Regions from separate parts of the Streptomyces sp. NPDC058008 genome, predicted to be linked through region 1. Evidence: predicted binding sites of a transcription regulator. Region 1 holds the regulator's gene; the other holds the start of a gene.
What was found. Region 1 encodes HspR, which represses chaperone genes until heat shock. Its sites were predicted from a motif close to TTGAGNNNNNNNNNCTCAA; they were not measured.
Positions count from the first base shown of each region.

Region 2: the regulator HspR is predicted to act here: its motif matches at 6,368-6,386, upstream of lon (endopeptidase La).

Region 1 is NZ_JBHVQX010000002.1:273,337-282,279, forward strand. It holds gene ACFVS9_RS02990 (MFS transporter) at 71-1,339, opposite strand; gene clpB (ATP-dependent chaperone ClpB) at 1,679-4,279, opposite strand; gene ACFVS9_RS03000 (pyridoxamine 5'-phosphate oxidase family protein) at 4,438-4,839, shown strand; gene ACFVS9_RS03005 ((2Fe-2S)-binding protein) at 4,948-5,268, opposite strand; gene ACFVS9_RS03010 (5'-nucleotidase) at 5,265-5,546, opposite strand; gene ACFVS9_RS03015 (helix-turn-helix transcriptional regulator) at 5,834-6,679, shown strand; gene ACFVS9_RS03020 (response regulator transcription factor) at 6,853-7,860, shown strand; gene ACFVS9_RS03025 (heat shock protein transcriptional repressor HspR) at 7,894-8,340, opposite strand; gene dnaJ (molecular chaperone DnaJ) at 8,342-8,943, opposite strand, start outside.
Region 2 is NZ_JBHVQX010000022.1:75,958-84,900, forward strand. It holds gene ACFVS9_RS22655 (nitrate- and nitrite sensing domain-containing protein) at 1-115, opposite strand, end outside; gene ACFVS9_RS22660 (hypothetical protein) at 486-1,271, shown strand; gene ACFVS9_RS22665 (MarR family winged helix-turn-helix transcriptional regulator) at 1,311-1,808, opposite strand; gene ACFVS9_RS22670 (lysozyme) at 2,045-2,887, shown strand; gene ACFVS9_RS22675 (polysaccharide deacetylase family protein) at 3,140-3,820, shown strand; gene lon (endopeptidase La) at 3,916-6,345, opposite strand; gene ACFVS9_RS22685 (nucleotidyltransferase domain-containing protein) at 6,475-7,314, shown strand; gene ACFVS9_RS22690 (spermidine synthase) at 7,414-8,100, shown strand; gene ACFVS9_RS22695 (response regulator transcription factor) at 8,333-8,943, shown strand, end outside.

The DNA of each region.
Region 1 (8,943 bases):
CGCTGGGTACTCCTGTGGATCGCACGTGGTTTCCTGGCTTCGACCCTAGCCGCGATCGCGGCCGGTAGTCCTACGCGCTCAGGGGAATCGTCCCCGCGCTCGTTCCCCTGGCCCGCGCCCAGGAAACCGCGACCAGGACGGCGCAGAGCGTACCGAGGAGTCCGGCCCCGCCGATCGTGCGGGACGAGGACCCGGTCAGCTCCGCCGCCAGGCCGCCCGCTGCGACGCCGATGCCCTGCATCGCGGTCAGCCCGGAGCGGGCGAGGCCCAGTGCCTGGCCGCGCTGGCCGGCCGGGGTGAGCAGCACGAACGTGGCCCCCGCGGTGATCTGGTAGGCGGAGCAGACGCCCGAGACCAGCAGCACCAGCAGGGCGAGTCCCACGCCGGGCCCGGCCAGGTAGACGACCAGCGGAAGGTTCGCGCCGACCGCCAGCGGCCCGAGCAGCCGCCGGCGCCGCTCGACGTCGAAGCCCGTCCGCCCCAGGAGCGCGGCGCCCACGACCATTCCGGCGGGATGCGCGGCGAGCAGGAGCCCCACCGCCGCGGCGCCGCCGCCCGCCTCCTCGGCGAAGGGGGCGGCCAGGCCCTCCGGCAGCACGATGAACCCCGCCAGCCAGCCGAGCGCCACCAGCGACCGCAGCCTGGGGTCGGACCAGATCAGCGCGGCGGCCTTCCCGACCTGGGTGTGCATCCGCTTCGGCGCCGCGCCGGCGTCCCGGTCCACCGGCCGGGCCTTCACGCCGAGCCTGATCAGGACCGCCGAGACGAGGAACGTCAGCGCGTTCAGCCCCAGCGACAGGTGGCTGCCCAGCCACACGACGAGCACCCCGCCGCCGGCGAAGCCGATCAGCAGGCCGGCCTGGTGGGTGATCATCATCACCCGCTGCCCCTGCTCGTACAGGCGCTCCCCCAGGACGGCCGGCATCAGGGCCCCCTGGGAGGCCCCGAAGGGAGCCTCGGCGAGCTGGGCCAGCACCAGCAGCGCGGCGAGCAGCGGCAGGGGCGTACCGGGCAGGGCCATCAGTCCGACGAGAACGGCGCGGAGCAGGTCGCACGCGATCATGACCGTGCGGCGGGGGAAGCGGTCGGCGAGACCGGAGAGGAGCACTCCGGACAGCAGGGCGGGCAGGCTGGTCAGGGCGTAGGTCGCCGCCGTCCACCCGGCCGAATCGGTGCGCTCGAAGACCAGCAGGGAAAGCGCCACCCGTGCGAGCTGGTCCCCCAGCACCGACTGGGCATATGCAGTCCACAGCGTACGAAATTCGCTCAGGCGAATGAGACTGTCACTTCTGCGATCTTTCGGCTCCGCACTCGCCTCACCGGGTATCCGCTCCGTCATGCCCGCACCTTACCGTTTCCCCAATTAGGCACGGCTGCCCGCGCGGTGAAAGGAAAAGGGCCCGGAGTGTCCCGGTATCGCGCGGAACACGTTCGCACGCACCACCGCGACTCCGGCTCCGGTCAAGGGCGCCGATATGTATCGGGCCGGTACAAAGAACGATGGCCGTGGCCGAATCGCACCTGCCATCCGGCCACGGAATGGAATTTTTCGGCTCGATTTGGCGGGACCCGCTCCGGCGGTACGTGCTGAATGCACTCATCAATGCGGACAAAGCCGCGAACGCCCGGGTCCCCGGCCGGAGGACGACGTCTTCCGGCCGGGGACCCGGGGCACCGCCTACAGGGTCTTCGCGACCGGCGCGGTCCCCACGGTCAGCCCGTCGGCGGCCCGGTCCACCCGGACCGTGTCGCCGTCCTTGACCTCGCCCGCGAGGATCTCCTTCGCGAGCCGGTCGCCGATCGCGGTCTGGATGAGCCGGCGCAGCGGCCGGGCGCCGTACGCCGGGTCGTTGCCCTCCTCGGCCAGCCAGGCCAGGGCCTCCGGGGTGACGTCCAGACGGATCCGGCGGTCGGCGAGACGCCCGGCGAGGCGTTCCACCTGGAGCCCCGCGATGTGCGCGAGCTCGTCGCCGGACAGGGCGGAGAAGACGACCAGGTCGTCGAGCCGGTTGAGGAACTCCGGCTTGAACGAGGCCCGCACGACGTCCAGGACCCGCTCCTTCTTCACCTCGGGCCCGGTCAGCGGGTCGACCAGGAACTGGCTGCCCAGGTTGGACGTCAGGACCAGGATGGTGTTGCGGAAGTCCACCGTCCTGCCCTGGCCGTCGGTGAGGCGGCCGTCGTCGAGCACCTGGAGCAGGATGTCGAAGACCTCGGGATGGGCCTTCTCGACCTCGTCCAGCAGCACGACGCTGTACGGGCGCCTGCGGACCGCCTCGGTGAGCTGGCCGCCCTCCTCGTAGCCGACGTAGCCGGGCGGGGCCCCGACGAGCCGGGCGACGCTGTGCTTCTCGCCGTACTCGCTCATGTCGATGCGGATCATGGCCCGCTCGTCGTCGAACAGGAAGTCCGCGAGGGCCTTGGCCAGCTCCGTCTTGCCGACCCCGGTCGGGCCGAGGAAGAGGAACGAGCCGGTGGGCCGGTCGGGGTCGGCGATGCCGGCCCGGGTGCGGCGTACGGCGTCCGACACGGCCCGCACGGCCTCGGTCTGGCCGATCAGCCGCCTGCCCAGCTCGGACTCCATGCGCAGCAGCTTCTGGGTCTCGCCCTCCAGGAGGCGACCGGCGGGGATGCCGGTCCAGGCCCCGACGACGTCGGCGATGTCGTCCGGACCGACCTCCTCCTTGAGCATGGTGTCCACGGCGGCCACCTGCTCGGCCTCGTCCGCCTCCGCCAGCTCCCGCTCCAGGCCGGGGATCTCCCCGTACAGCAGCTTGGAGGCGGTGTCGAAGTCGCCGTCGCGCTGCGCGCGCTCGGCCTGGCCGCGCAGCTCGTCGAGGCGCTCCTTGAGCTCACCGACGCGGTTCAGGCCCTGCTTCTCCTTCTCCCAGCGGGCGGAGAGCCCGCGCAGCTCCTCCTCCTTGTCGGCGAGGTCGCGGCGGATCTTCTCCAGGCGCTGCCTGGAGCCCTCGTCGGTCTCGTTCTTCAGCGCCAGCTCCTCCATGTGCAGCCGGTCCACGGACCGTTGGAGCTCGTCGATCTCCAGCGGCGAGGAGTCGATCTCCATGCGGAGCCGGGACGCCGCCTCGTCGACGAGGTCGATGGCCTTGTCGGGGAGGAAGCGGGAGGTGATGTAGCGGTCGGAGAGCGTCGCGGCGGCCACCAGCGAGGAGTCGGCGATCTGGACCTTGTGGTGGGCCTCGTAGCGGCCCTTGAGGCCGCGCAGGATCGCGATGGTGTCCTCGACGGACGGCTCGGCCACCAGGACCTGCTGGAAGCGGCGCTCCAGCGCGGGGTCCTTCTCGATGCGCTCGCGGTACTCGTCCAGCGTGGTCGCGCCGACCATGCGGAGCTCCCCGCGGGCGAGCATCGGCTTGAGCATGTTGCCCGCGTCCATCGCGGAGTCGCCGCCGGCGCCCGCGCCGACGACGGTGTGCAGCTCGTCGATGAAGGTGATGATCTGGCCGTCGCTCTCCTTGATCTCGGAGAGGACGGTCTTGAGGCGTTCCTCGAACTCACCGCGGTACTTGGCGCCCGCGACCATCGCGCCGAGGTCCAGCGAGACCAGCCGCTTGTTCCGCAGGGACTCGGGGACGTCGCCCTTGACGATGCGCTGGGCCAGGCCCTCGACGACGGCGGTCTTGCCTACGCCGGGCTCGCCGATGAGCACGGGGTTGTTCTTCGTACGGCGCGAGAGCACCTGCACGACGCGCCGGATCTCCTGGTCACGGCCGATGACCGGGTCGAGCTTGCCCTCGCGGGCGGCCGCCGTGAAGTCGGTGCCGAACTTCTCCAGCGCCTTGTACTGGCCCTCGGGGTCGGGAGTGGTCACCCGGCGCCCTCCCCTGCTCTTCTCGAATGCGTCCAGCAGCTTCTTCGCGCCGGCTCCCTGCCCGTCGAGGATCTCACCGGCACGGCCGCCCTTCGCCGCGATGGCGATCAGCAGGTGCTCGGTGGAGAGGTAGTCGTCGCCGAGCTCCTTGGCGCGCTGGTCGGCGTCGGCGAGGACGGCGAGCAGGTCGCGGCTCGGCTGCGGCGGCGCGACGGTCGACCCGGTGACGCTGGGCAGGGCGCCGATGAGCTGCTCGGTCTGCTCGCGCACGGCCACCTGGTCGGCCTCGACGGAGGCCAGCAGGTCGGTGATGTTCGCGTTGTCCTCACCCGCCAGCAGCGCCAGCAGCAGGTGCCCGGAGGTCAGATCGGAGTGACCGTCCTTGACGGCCCTGCTGGTGGCCGCGTTGAGGGCGTCCCGGCTCTTGTTGGTCAGCTCGGCATCCACGGGCGTCGTCTCCTCCTCGTACGGGTCTTTCCCTGAACCATGACTCGAACAACGGGTACAAAGTTGAGTCTATTCCACTCAAGGCTGGAAGTGGGCCGCAGGGTCCGCACCGCCGCCTCGGCGGGCCGCCCGCCGGGCCCTCTCTCTAGGCTGACCCCATGCCTGACGTACGCAACCTCAGCCCGGAGTACCTCGCCTTCTGGCGCGAGCGCCATGTGAGCACCCTGACGACGCTCCGCCCGGACGGCACCCCGCACGTGGTGCCCGTCGGCGTGACGTACGACCCGGAGACGCGGACCGCCAGGATCATCACCGGCGGGGGCACGAGGAAGGCCGCCCACGTCCTCGCGGCGGGCCCGGAGGGGGCACGGGTCGCCGTCTGCCAGGCGCAGGGACGCCGCTGGGCGACCCTGGAGGGCCGCGCGGTGGTGCGTACGGAGCCCGGTGAGGTCCAGGACGCGGTACGCCGCTACGCGGAGCGCTACGAGCGCACCCCGCGGCACAACCCCGAGCGGGTCGTCATCGAGATCTCCGTGGACCGGGCTCTCGGAAACGCCTGAGCGGCCGTCCCGTTCCCGGGCAGCACAACGGCGCCACCGTGTTCAGGTCACGGTGGCGCCGCTGTGTGGGGGAAGTGCCGGAACGATATGGAACGACGGGGGAATCGTTCAGGCACTGCGGGGGGTGGCGGAAATGGCTTCTGGTTCGAACAGCTCGTGATCGCGCTGGTCGAGATTCACGAAAATCATGCCGTACCTCACGGCACAGCGGACCGGTTGGGGCGCTCCGCGTGGCCGGCGAAGACAGCGATAGGCACGGATATCGTCATCCGTTTCCATCACGACGACAATCGGCTCTCCGAACAGGGTGACCATCAACGAATCGCCCTGGCGGGTAAGTGCCGTGAGCAGATCGATGAAATGCCACCCTGAGCGATATGCCGTGGCCATCTCCCGCCGGAAGGTGCGGTCGTCCGGTGGGGTGGTCATGCGCCCGCGTGGGTCGGAGCCGTGCCCCACGTGATGTCACCGGGAGCGACACCCCACGTGATGTCGCCGGACTCGGCACCCCACGTGATGTCACTCGGAGCCGCGCTCCAGGTGATGTCGCCCTGCGTCGCGCCCCACGTGATGTCACCCGGAGCGGCACCCCACGTGATGTCACCGGCCGCGGTCGCCGACTGCTCGGCCGGCGCGACCCCCCAGGTGATGTCGTGGGTACCCAGTGCCCCGTAGGCAAGGGCCCCCACGAAAGCAGTGGCAAGCACCGAGCGAAGCATTCGCTTAGACATTTCGGCTTCGTCCTCACTTGATGGATTCATCTCCCCCGCAAACAAGACGATGTCTCACGCGGACACGTGAGCACCACCGGATCGATGCATCATGTTCCTGCACGTTCAGGAACATGGGGGGTGGAGATATGCGCACAAGTGACTCAAAAGCGTCACATCCTCACGGGATCACCCAACTATGTGATGCGGGGCAGGCTCTTTACGCCAGCGCACTGCGGTCCGGGCGCATCCCTCGCGCGGAGGTGGAGCCGGCTCCCTGCCTGATGGACTTCGCCCTGCTCCACCCCGATCCCGACGACGCGGACTGGCTGCGCCCGGTGCCGCCCTCGGCGGCCCTCGCCCAGTGGCTGCACCCCATCGAGCGGGAGATCCAGGAGCGGAGGCGCCACTCCCTGGAGCTGACCGAGTCCTTCGAGCCGTTCATGGACATCAGCGCCCAGGACCCGCCGACCACCCACGCCATCACCGTGCTGGAGGGCAGCACCCGCATCAACGCCGCCATCGACGCCGCCACCGCGGAGTGCCGCACCGAGGTGCTGACCGTGCAGCCGGGGGGCGGCCGGAGCGAGGACATCCTCAGCAAGGGGCTGGAGCGGGGGCAGCTGGTCGTGGACCGCGGCGTGAGCATCCGCACCCTGTACCAGCACACGGTGCGCCACCACCAGGGGACGTTCGCCTACGCGGAGCGACTGGCCGAGGGCGCGGAGATCCGCACGCTGGAGGAGCTCGTGGAACGCCTCCTGATCTTCGACCGGACGGTCGCGTTCATCCCCGCCCAGGACGACCGGACCGTGGCTCTGGAACTCCGCCACCCGGGTCTCGTCTCCTATCTGATCAGCGTCTTCGAGCAGCTCTGGCAGAGCGCCACCCCCCTGTGGGAGGACATCCGGTACGAGCCGACCCCGGCCGGTATCAGCGGTGTCCAGCGCTCCATCGCCCAGCTCCTCGTCGAAGGCCACGTCGACGACTCCATCGCCCGCCGGCTCGGCATGAACGTCCGCACCTGCCGGGCCCACATCGCGAAGCTGTCGGCGACCCTGGGCAGCACCAGCCGGGCCCAGCTCGGGTACCTGATCGCGCGCTCGGGGATCCTGGACCAGGACTCCTGAGCCCGCGGGCCCGGGACACCCCGGGCCGAGGGCGTGTCCGTGCGGCCGAGGAGAGCGCGGCCGCGCCGGGCCGGGCGGGCCGGGCACCCTCGCCCGTCACCTCCACACTCCCCCGCCGGCACCGCTTCCGCCACCATCATCTTTATGCAGTGCACAAAGTGAGGGGTCGTCAAATGAATACCGATGAGACAAAACCGGCACATCCGCACGACCCCCGGGAGCTGTGCGCTCCGGCGGTCCAGCTCTACGAGGAGGCCCTCCGCGCGGGGCGCGTGTCCCGTACGAGGCTGGCGTCGGCCCCGTGCCTGGCGGAGATGGCCCTCGTCCACCCCGACACGGCCGACGACGCGTGGATGCGCCCCGTCCAGCCGTCCGCCGCGCTGGCCCACCTGCTCCAGCCCATCACCCGCGAGATCGACGAACGGATACGGCTGAGCAGCGCCCTGAGCCGGGTGCTGACACCTCTGGTCTCCGTCGCCGACCAGGACCCCAACCTGGCGATCACGGTCCTCGACGGGAGGCAGCTCATCGTCTCCGCGCTCCGGGAGGCCGCGCTCCACGCGCGGGAGGAGGTGCTGACGGCGCAGCCGGGCGGCAACCGGCAGGAACACCACATGCGGCAGGGACTGGAGAACGCCCGCTCCGCCATCGCGGGAGGGGCCAGGCTCCGGCACATCTACCAGCACCCGGCCCGCTACAACTCCCGGGTCAAGGACTACGTCGCTCAGGTGCCCGGCGACTGCCTCCAGGTCCGCACCGTGGAGCAGACCGTGGACCGGCTCATCATCTTCGACCGCACCGTGGCGTACATACCGGCCACCCCCGAGCGCAACATCGCCCTGGAGATCCGCCACCCCGCCCTCGTCCGCTACCTGGTCCAGGTCTACGAGGTCCTCTGGGCACAGGCCACCCCGCTCACCCGGCAGCTCCCCACGACCGCCCCCGGGGTCCGGGTCACGGCCGTCCAGCAGAGCATCGCCCGGCTCCTCAGCCAGGGCCACGTCGACGACGCGGTGGCCCGCAAGCTGGGCATCAGCGTCCGCACCTGCCGGGCCCACATCGCGAAGCTGATGCAGACCCTCGGCGCCGACAGCCGCACCCATCTCGGGGTCCTGATCGTGCGGTCCGGCATCGTGGACGATCCCTCGGACACACGCGAAGAGCCCGCCACCGGGTCCTGAGACCCGGGGACGGACCCTCGCTTCCCGCTTGTTTCAGTCCTTCGGCCGCTTGGGCCGCCAGACCACCAGCGCGCTCGTCTGCTGCACGTCCTGGTACGGCACCAGGTCCCGCCGGTAGGAGGCGTGCACCTGGGCCTCGCGCTGCTGCATGGCCACCGCCGCGCCGTCCACCGCCGCCGAGAGCTCGGCGACGCGCTGCTGGAGCGCGGCGACCTGGTTCTCCAGCTCGATGATCCGCTTGATGCCCGCGAGGTTGATGCCCTCGTCCTGCGACAACTGCTGCACCGTGCGCAGCAGTTCGATGTCACGGGCCGAGTAGCGCCGGCCGCGCCCGGCCGTGCGGTCGGGCGAGACCAGGCCGAGGCGGTCGTACTGGCGCAGTGTCTGCGGATGCAGGCCCGAGAGCTGGGCCGCGATCGAGATCACGTAGACAGGTGATTCGTCGGTCAGCTGGTACGGATTGCGTCGACGGCCGTCCATCTCAAGCTCCCTTCGCAGCCTGGAACAGCTCCGCCCGCGGGTCCTCCCCCGCGGTCGCCTTCCGGTAGGCCTCCAGCGCGTCCTGGGCTTCCGCGCCGAGGCCCGTGGGCACGGACACCTCGACGGTGACCAGGAGGTCGCCACGGGTGCCGTCCTTGCGCACGGCGCCCTTGCCCCGGGCCCGCATCGTACGTCCGTTGGGCGTGCCGGCCGGGAGCTTCAGGGTGACCGGGGGCCCGCCGAGCGTGGGGACCTTCACCTCGCCGCCGAGCGCGGCCTCCGGGAAGGTGACGGGCACGGTGACGGTGAGGTTGTCGCCCTTGCGGCCGAAGACCGGGTGGGCGTCGACGTGGACGACGACGTAGAGGTCGCCGGCCGGGCCGCCGCGCTCGCCGGGGCCGCCCTTGCCGCGCAGCCGGATCCGCTGGCCGTCCAGGACCCCGGCCGGGATCCTGACCTGCATCGTGCGCGCGGACTTCGCGCGGCCGCTGCCCTTGCAGACGTCGCAGGGGTCCTGGGCGATGAGGCCCCGCCCCTTGCAGTCCACACAGGGGTCGGTGAGCGAGAACCCGCCGCCGGTGCCGCGCGACACCTGGCCGGTGC
Region 2 (8,943 bases), on a different contig from region 1:
CGGCGACGAGCCGGCTGCGTACCCTCACGGTCCGCTTGGAGGCACCCGCCGCCTGGGGCGTGGCCCCGGACTCCTCGCGCGTGCTGTCCTTGCTCCGAGGCCGCTTCTTCTGCACCGGTGCTCGCAATCTTGACTCGTCCGCCCTTGAAGCAGAGGTGACGCACGGTCACGTGAATGGGCACCCCGCCCTGGTGTGCGCCGTACGGCTTCCGACCATTCCAGCGCTTTTGGGAGGGGGGCGTGCATCAACCGCTCCGCCACTCGAACGAGTGAACCGCACTCCGGAGTTGGCGAACAAGTCTCCCCACGGGCGGTGCCCGGCATGCACGGACCGCCGGGTGGAACTTCGGGCCAGGCTTTGGCAGTATGCCCGCCCGCATATGCACGGGGCCTGGGTTCCGCTCTCCGTCAGCCATCTGACCTGCTGGTACGGTCCGACCCGGGGATCGTGCGGGCCCGGTGAAGACATCGTGCAGACTGGCCGGATGCGTATCGAACTCGCCACGGAGCCGGGCAGCCCCGAACGCCCCAACGAGGACTGGGTGTCGACCTCCGCCCCTGCTGCGGGCCAGGGTGGCGCCCTCGTCCTGCTGGACGGCGTCACCCCTCCCGCGGGCAGCGACGGCTGTGTGCACTCGGTCCCGTGGTTCACCGCGCGGCTGGGCGGCGCACTGGCCGAACTGTCCGCTTCGCGGCGGGATCTGACGCTGGCCGAGATTCTCTCCGCCTCCATCCGACGCACCGCCGACACACACCGTTCCCTGTGTGACCTTTCTCACCCGCGCACGCCTCAGGCGACGGTGGTGCTGGCGCGTTGGGACGACGAGCGGGTGGAACACCTGGTGCTCTCCGACTCGGTCCTGCTCGTCGAGGCACCGGACGGCACGGTCCGGCCGCTGCTCGACGACCGCATCGACCGCCTGCCGCCGGGATCGCTGGCCTCCGAGGAGATCGCGGACGCGCGGGTGCGGAACAGGGAGGGCGGCTTCTTCACCGCGGCGGCGGACCCCCAGGTGTCCTCACGCGCGGTGACGGGCGAGACCCCCCGGGCGCGGGTCCGCGCACTCGCGGCGCTGACCGACGGGGCGAGCCGCTGGACGGAGAAGTTCCGGGAGGGCGACTGGACCGCCGCCCTGGGCCTGCTGCGCAAGGAGGGGCCGCAGGGCCTCATCGCGCGGGTCAGGGAGCTGGAGCGGGCCGACACCGACCGCGTGCACCTGCGCCGCGGCAAGACGCACGACGACGCCACGGCGCTCCTCGTGGAGCTGTGACGGCCCCGCCGCCGCCCCGGACGCCCGGGCCCGCCCCCCTCAGTCCTCGGCTCGCTCGTTGAAGTGGTGGAGCAGCCGGGCCAGTTCGGCGATCTCGGCCCGGTCCCAGCCCGCCAGCTTGCTGGCGTACCGGCCGCGGCGGGCGTCACGGACGCTGCGGTAGCGCGCGAGGCCCTCGCCCGTGAGGTGGACGAGCCAGGCGCGGCCGTCCGCGGGGTCGGTCTCCCGCGCCACCAGGCCCAGGTCCTCCAGGGCCCGCAGCTGGCGGCTCATCGTCGCCTTGCCGACCCCGAAGTAGGCGGCGAGGTCCGTGGCGCGCTGGCGGCCCGCCGACTCCAGCCGCACGAGGAGCCCGTACGCCGCGGGTTCGAGATCCGGGTGCACCTCCCGGGCCATCTCCCCCGAGTTGGCCCGCGCCCGGCGCAGGAAGACCGCCAACTCCCGCTCCAGGGCGAGGAACTCATGGTCCACACCACTTTTCCCCGCCCCGCCGGCTTCACCGCCGCTTCCGCTCCCGTGCACGTCAGCACCCCTCATACGCTTTCCCGCCGATGAAAGTTTCTTTCAACTCCGGCCATCGCCGCAGCTCGGCCAGTATTTCGCAGGCGTAGACCTCCGGCAGTGACCGGACCCCCTTCCGGAGGGCGGGTCTACGTGCGTAGCTTCAGGGGTGCCACGGATGGCATGTCCACACCACGGCGCACGCATCGCAGGAGTGTCCCGCACCCGCTCCTGGGCCATGAGCTCCCCCACCGAGCCCTCGGAGGCACGCAATGCCCGTGCACAGATCCGGAACCACAGCATCCCCCCGCCGCCCCCGCCTCTTCGCGGCGGGCACGCTCCTCGCCGCCCTCACCCTGCTGCTCACCCTGCCCGGCCCGGCCTCCGCGGCCACCGGTGCCGATGTCCCCGCACGGGGGACGGCGAGGATGGGCCAGGGCGTGATCGCCCACGACGGCCAGGGCGGCACCCCGGGCGGCACCAGGGCCGTCCAGACCGAAGGTGTGGACGTCAGCAGCCACCAGGGCGACGTCGCCTGGTCGACGCTGTGGAACAGCGGCGTGAAGTGGGCCTACGTGAAGGCCACCGAGGGGACGTACTACAAGAACACGTACTTCACGCAGCAGTACACCGGCTCCTACAACGTCGGGATGATCCGGGGCACGTACCACTTCGCCACCCCGGACACGACCAGCGGCGCCGTCCAGGCGAACTACTTCGTGGACAACGGCGGCGGCTGGTCCAGGGACGGCAGGACGCTCCCCGGCGTCCTGGACATCGAGTGGAATCCGTACGGTGCGCAGTGCTACGGCAAGACCCAGGCCGGCATGGTCGCCTGGATCCGCGAGTTCGTGAACACCTACAAGGCGCGCACCGGGCGCGACCCGGTGATCTACACCGCGACCAGCTGGTGGAAGGACTGCACGGGCAACAACGCGGGCTTCGGTGCCACCAACCCGCTCTGGGTGGCCCGTTACAACACCACGGTCGGTGAACTCCCGGCCGGCTGGAGCTACTACACGATGTGGCAGTACACGTCGTCGGGTCCGACGGTCGGCGACCACAACCACTTCAACGGCGCGCTCGACCGCGTGGTGGCCCTCGCGAACGGCTGACCCACGGACGACACGACGTCGAGCCCCGGTGACGAACCCCAGGTCACCGGGGCTCAGTGCTGCGCAGCACCCCACTATGCATGCGGCGTATACGCGCTGTGTATATTCGCTGCGTGCCGCACCGGCCGGTGCGGCCGATCCCTGGGAAAGTGACGTGTCGTGCCTGCTGTGCCCGGAAAGACGAAGAGGTCCGGCCCGGGGTTGGCCGCCGCCCTGGTGACGGCGCTCACACTGACGCTCGGCGGCTGTGCGATGCAGACCACGGCTCCCGGATCCGCGCGGGCCGACGCCGCCCCCGACGCCGGGGGGTCGTTCGGCCAGGTGGACTGCCGCAAGGCCAAGTGCATCGCCCTGACCTTCGACGCGGGGCCGGCCGAGGACACGCCGCACCTCCTGGACGTGCTCAAGGAGAAGAAGGTGCCCGCCACGTTCTTCCTGCTGGGCAAGAACCACGTCCTGAAGCACCCGGACACCGTGCGGCGGATCGAGGCCGAGGGGCACGAGGTCGCCAACCACACCTGGTCCCACGAGATCCTGACGGACAAGGAGCCCGCGGAGATACGGACCGAGCTGGAGAGGACGCAGCTCGCGATCGAGAAGATCACCGGGAAGAAGCCCCGGCTGATGCGGCCCCCGCAGGGCCGCACGGACGACACCGTCTCCAGCATCTCCAAGGAGCTCGGCCTCTCGCAGATCCTGTGGAGCGCGACCGCCAAGGACTACTCCACGAACGACTCCGCGCTGATCAGGAAGCGGATACTCGACCAGGCCGACAGGGACGGGATCATCCTGCTGCACGACATCTACAAGGGCACGGTCCCGGCCGTGCCGGGCATCATCGACACGCTGAAGGAGCGGGGCTTCACCTTCGTGACCGTCCCTCAGCTGATGGCCCCCGCCGAGCCCGAGCCCGGCACGGTCTACCGCCCCTGACCGGCCCGGCACGCGGAACGGCCCGCCCTCCGCGAGGAGGGCGGGCCGTCCGTACCGGCCGTCGGCGTGATGCCGCGTCCGTCACCACGTGACACCTACGCGGCGGCCGGGATCCTTTCCGGCTCCCTGGCCGAGGCGGGGGCCAGCGCGATCTCCAGCACCTGGCGGACATCGGTCACCGGGTGGACCTCCAGGGTCTCCAGGACCTCGGCCGGGACGTCGTCCAGGTCGGCCTCGTTGCGCTGGGGGATCACCACGGTGGTGACGCCCGCGCGGTGGGCGGCCAGCAGCTTCTGCTTCAGGCCGCCGATCGGCAGCACCCGCCCGGTCAGCGACACCTCGCCGGTCATCGCCACGTCCGTGCGGACCAGCCGTCCGGAGAGCAGCGAGGCCAGCGCGGTCGTCAGGGTGATACCGGCGCTCGGGCCGTCCTTCGGGACCGCGCCCGCCGGGAAGTGGATGTGCACGCCCCGGTCCTTGAGGTCCGCGACGGGGAGCTCCAGCTCGGCCCCGTGCGAGCGCAGGAAGCTCAGGGCGATCTGCGCGGACTCTTTCATCACGTCGCCGAGCTGACCGGTCAGCGTGAGCCCGGACGCCCCGGTCTCCGGATCGGCCAGCGACGCCTCGACGAACAGCACGTCGCCGCCCGCTCCGGTCACCGCGAGCCCGGTGGCCACACCCGGCACCGCGGTACGGCGCCCTGCGGGGTCCTGGGCGGACTCCGGCACGTGGTGGGGACGTCCGATCAGGCCCCGCAGGTCCTGCTCGGACACCGTGAACGGCAGCTCCCGCTCACCCAGTTCGTGCTGGGCCGCGACCTTGCGGAGCAGCCGTGCGACGGCCCGCTCCAGGTTCCGCACCCCGGCCTCCCGGGTGTACTCGCCCGCCAGCTTGCGCAGCGCGGACTCGTCCAGGCCGACCTCGTCCTTCTCCAGACCGGCCCGCTCCAGCTGGCGCGGGAGCAGGTGGTCGCGGGCGATGACGACCTTCTCGTCCTCGGTGTACCCGTCCAGCGTGACCAGCTCCATGCGGTCCAGCAGGGCCTCGGGGATGGAGTCGAGGACGTTCGCCGTGGCCAGGAACACGACGTCGCTGAGGTCGAGTTCGACCTCCAGGTAGTGGTCGCGGAAGGTGTGGTTCTGCGCCGGGTCGAGCACTTCGAGCAGGGCGGCGGCCGGGTCGCCCCGGAAGTCGGAGCCGACCTTGTCGATCTCGTCGAGCAGGATCACCGGGTTCATCGAACCGGCCTCCTTGACGGCCCGCACGATGCGTCCCGGGAGCGCGCCGACGTACGTACGCCGGTGGCCCCGGATCTCCGCCTCGTCCCGGACGCCGCCGAGGGCGACCCGGACGAACGTGCGGCCCATGGCGTGCGCCACGGACTCGCCGAGCGAGGTCTTGCCCACGCCGGGCGGACCGACCAGCGCCAGCACCGCGCCGCCGCGTCGGCCGCCGACCACCCCGAGCCCCCGGTCGGCACGGCGCTTGCGCACCGCGAGGTACTCGGTGATGCGCTCCTTCACGTCCTGGAGGCCCGCGTGTTCGGCGTCGAGGATCTCCCGCGCGGCGCGGATGTCGTACGCGTCCTCGGTCCGCTCGGTCCAGGGCAGCTCCAGGACCGTGTCCAGCCAGGTGCGGATCCAGGAGCCCTCGGGGCTCTGGTCGGAGGCGCGCTCCAGCTTCTCGACCTCCTTGAGAGCGGCCTCGCGGACGTTCCCGGGGAGGTCGGCGGCCTCGACGCGCGTGCGGTAGTCGTCGGACTCGTCCTCGGGGTCGCCGTTGAGCTCGGAGAGTTCCTTGCGCACGGCGTCGAGCTGGCGCCTCAGCAGGAATTCGCGCTGCTGCTTGTCGACGCCCTCCTGGACGTCCTTGGCGATGGACTCGGCGACGTCCTGCTCGGCGAGGTGTTCACCCAGCCACTGGATGGCCAGCTTCAGACGGGCGACCGCGTCGGCGGTCTCCAGCAGCTGGACCTTCTGGGCGGTGGTGAGGAAGGGCGAGTAACCGGAGTTGTCGGCGAGGGCCGAGATGTCCTCGATCTGCTGGACCCGGTCGACGACCTGCCAGGCCCCGCGCTTCTTCAGCCAGCTGGTCGCCAGGGCCTTGTACTCCTTGGCCAGTTCGGCGGCCGAGCCGGGCAGCGGGTCGGGCGGCGACACCTCGATCCGGGTGCCCTCCACCCACAGCGCGTTGCCGGGCCCGCTGGTCCCGGCGCCGATCCGCACCCGGTCACGGGCCCTGATGAGGGCGCCGGGGTCGCCGTCCGACAGCCGTCCGACCTGCTCGACGGTGCCCAGGACACCGGTCCCGGTGTAGTTGCCGTCGATGCGCGGCACGAGCAGCACCTCGGGCTTGCCGCCCCCGGGCCGCGCGACGGCCTGGGCGGCCTCCACGGCGGCGCGCACCTCGGCGTCGGACAGGTCGAGCGGCACCACCATGCCCGGCAGTACGACCTCGTCGTCGAGCGGCAGCACGGGCAGGTCGATCGGCGTGGACGCCTCGGACGTGTGGGATCCCGCAGTCATGATCTTCCCTTCGGCAGGCAAGTTGAGCTATGTGGGCTCAATGCTTGTGAGTCGATGAATGTTCCCCGGGGTCCGTTCGCTCTGAGCGATCAGCGGACCGGACCGGCTGCCACCTGCGAGGATCCGCCCATGGACGAAACGGCGGCCACCGAGGACAAGGGGCTCGCGGCGGACGGCACGATCCGCCGCGAAGGCTCCGTCGAGCGCGTCCGGACGGAGTTCGCCCCGGTGGTCGGGGCGGCCCGCGTGCGCGTCGCCGAGGCGTTCGGCCCCGCACGGCTGCACAGCGCCTACCTGTACGGCAGCGTCCCGAGGGGCACCGCCATTCCCGGGGTGTCCGACCTGGATCTGCTGGTGGCCCTGCGCGAGGGACCCACGGCGCGGGACCGGGCGGCTGCCGACGGAGCCGCCGCCGCCCTGGACTCCGCCTTCCCGGTGATCGACGGCGTCGGCGTACTCCTCTTCTCCGTGGAGACCCTGCTCGGCGAGGCGGACCGGCACGACGCGGGTTTCCTCCTCGCCTGCCTCTGCACCCCGCTGCTGGGCGAGGACCTGGCCGTCCGCCTGCCCCGCTACCGCCCCACGTCGCTGCTCGCCCGCGAGACGAACGGCGATCTGGCGCTCGCGCTCCCCCGCTGGCGCGACCGCGCCGCCGGAGCCACGTCCGGCGAGGCGCGCCTGCGGCTGAGCAGGGGCATCGCCCGCCACCTCGTGCGGACCGCGTTCACGCTGGTCATGCCGCACTGGGGCGGCTGGACGAGTGATCTGGGCCGGTCCGCCGAACTGTTCGCCCGCCACTACCCGCACCACCCGGAGCGCGCGGCGCAGGTCAGGGCCGCCGCCGCCGTCGCACGCACCCCGTCGCGGGAACCGGGCGTGCTGACGGCGCTGATCGATGACCTCGGCCCCTGGCTTGCCGCCGAATACACCGCCGCCCACGGGACGAAGGCACCGCGCCCCGGAGGGTGAGGCGGGGGAAAACAGCTGGCCGCCGCGGTCCGCGACGAGGAAGGATGCGCGCCGGGGACCAGAGCCAGAACCGCCCGACGGAGACCGGAGACCACACCCATGCCGCCCGCAGCAGACACCCACCGCCCCGTCGTCCTCGACCGGCGCGAGGGTCCGTTCGGTGAAGTCGTCCTGCGCGGGCGCGGCGACGACTTCGAGATCATCGCCAACGGATGCTTCCTGATGGACACCTCCGACGGCCGGTCCGAGCGCCTGCTGATCGACGCGGCGCTCGCCGCCCTGCCCTCCGGCAGGCCGGCCCCCTCGGTGCTGATCGGCGGCCTGGGCGTCGGGTTCTCGCTGGTACGGGCGGTCTCCCAGCCGCGCTGGGGCCGGATCACGGTCGTCGAGCGGGAACAGGCCATCGTGGACTGGCATCTGGACGGGCCCCTCGGCCGGATCTCCGGGGCCGCCCTCCGCGATCCGCGTACCGGCGTACTGCGTACGGATCTCGTCGCACACCTGCACACGACCACGGAGCGTTACGACGCACTGTGCCTGGACATCGACAACGGACCCGACTGGACCGTCACCCAGGACAACGAGAGCCTCTACTCGCCGGCCGGTCTCGCGGCCTGCCACGCCCGTCTGACGCCGGGCGGAGTGCTCGCCGTGTGGTCCGCGCAGCCGTCCCCCGGCTTCGGGTCAGCCTTGCGGAATGCCGGATTCCGCGCAGTAACGACCGAAGAAGTAGCCGTTGCCCGAGGTGTACCGGACGTGGTCCATCTCGCACTCGCGCGGGAGTGAATCCCCGGACCTCGCCCGGAGCCCGGTCCCGCCGGGGATCGGGCAGCAGGAGTCGGCCGGTCCACCCCCTTTCCGTGGGTAACACCTTCACGACGGACAACACCCTGCGTAGCCGGGAGGCGTCCTCAGCCTCTACGCTGCTGACCGTCACAAGGGATCACCGACGACATCCACAAGCGATAACCGTGCCTCCGGGGGAATGCCCTCCGCGAGAACGGGCAGGGGCGGGGCGATGGAACAGACACACACCACCCACAACGGCGTCGCGGCCACCCCCGGGGCTCAGCGCCGGGTGCTGGTGGTCGAGGACGACGCGACGATCGTCGACGCCATTTCCGCCCGGCTGCGGGCCGAGGGCTTCCTGGTGCAGACCGCACTGGACGGGCCGGCGGCCGTGGACGCGGCCGAGGCCTGGCAGCCCGACCTGATGGTGCTCGACATCATGCTCCCCGGCTTCGACGGCCTGGAGGTCTGCCGCCGCGTGCAGGCCCAGCGCCCCGTGCCGGTGCTGATGCTCACCGCACGCGACGACGAGACCGACATGCTGGTCGGGCTCGGCGTCGGCGCCGACGACTACATGACCAAGCCGTTCTCCATGCGGGAACTGGCGGCCAGGGTCCACGTCCTGCTGCGCCGGGTCGAGCGGGCCGCGCTGGCCGCGGTCACACCGCGCAGCGGGATCCTGCGCCTCGGCGAGCTGGAGATCGACCACGCGCAGCGCCGTGTCCGGGTGCGCGCCGAGGACGTCCACCTCACCCCGACCGAGTTCGACCTGCTGGTCTGCCTGGCCAACACACCGCGTGCGGTGCTGTCCAGGGAGCAGCTGCTGGCCGAGGTCTGGGA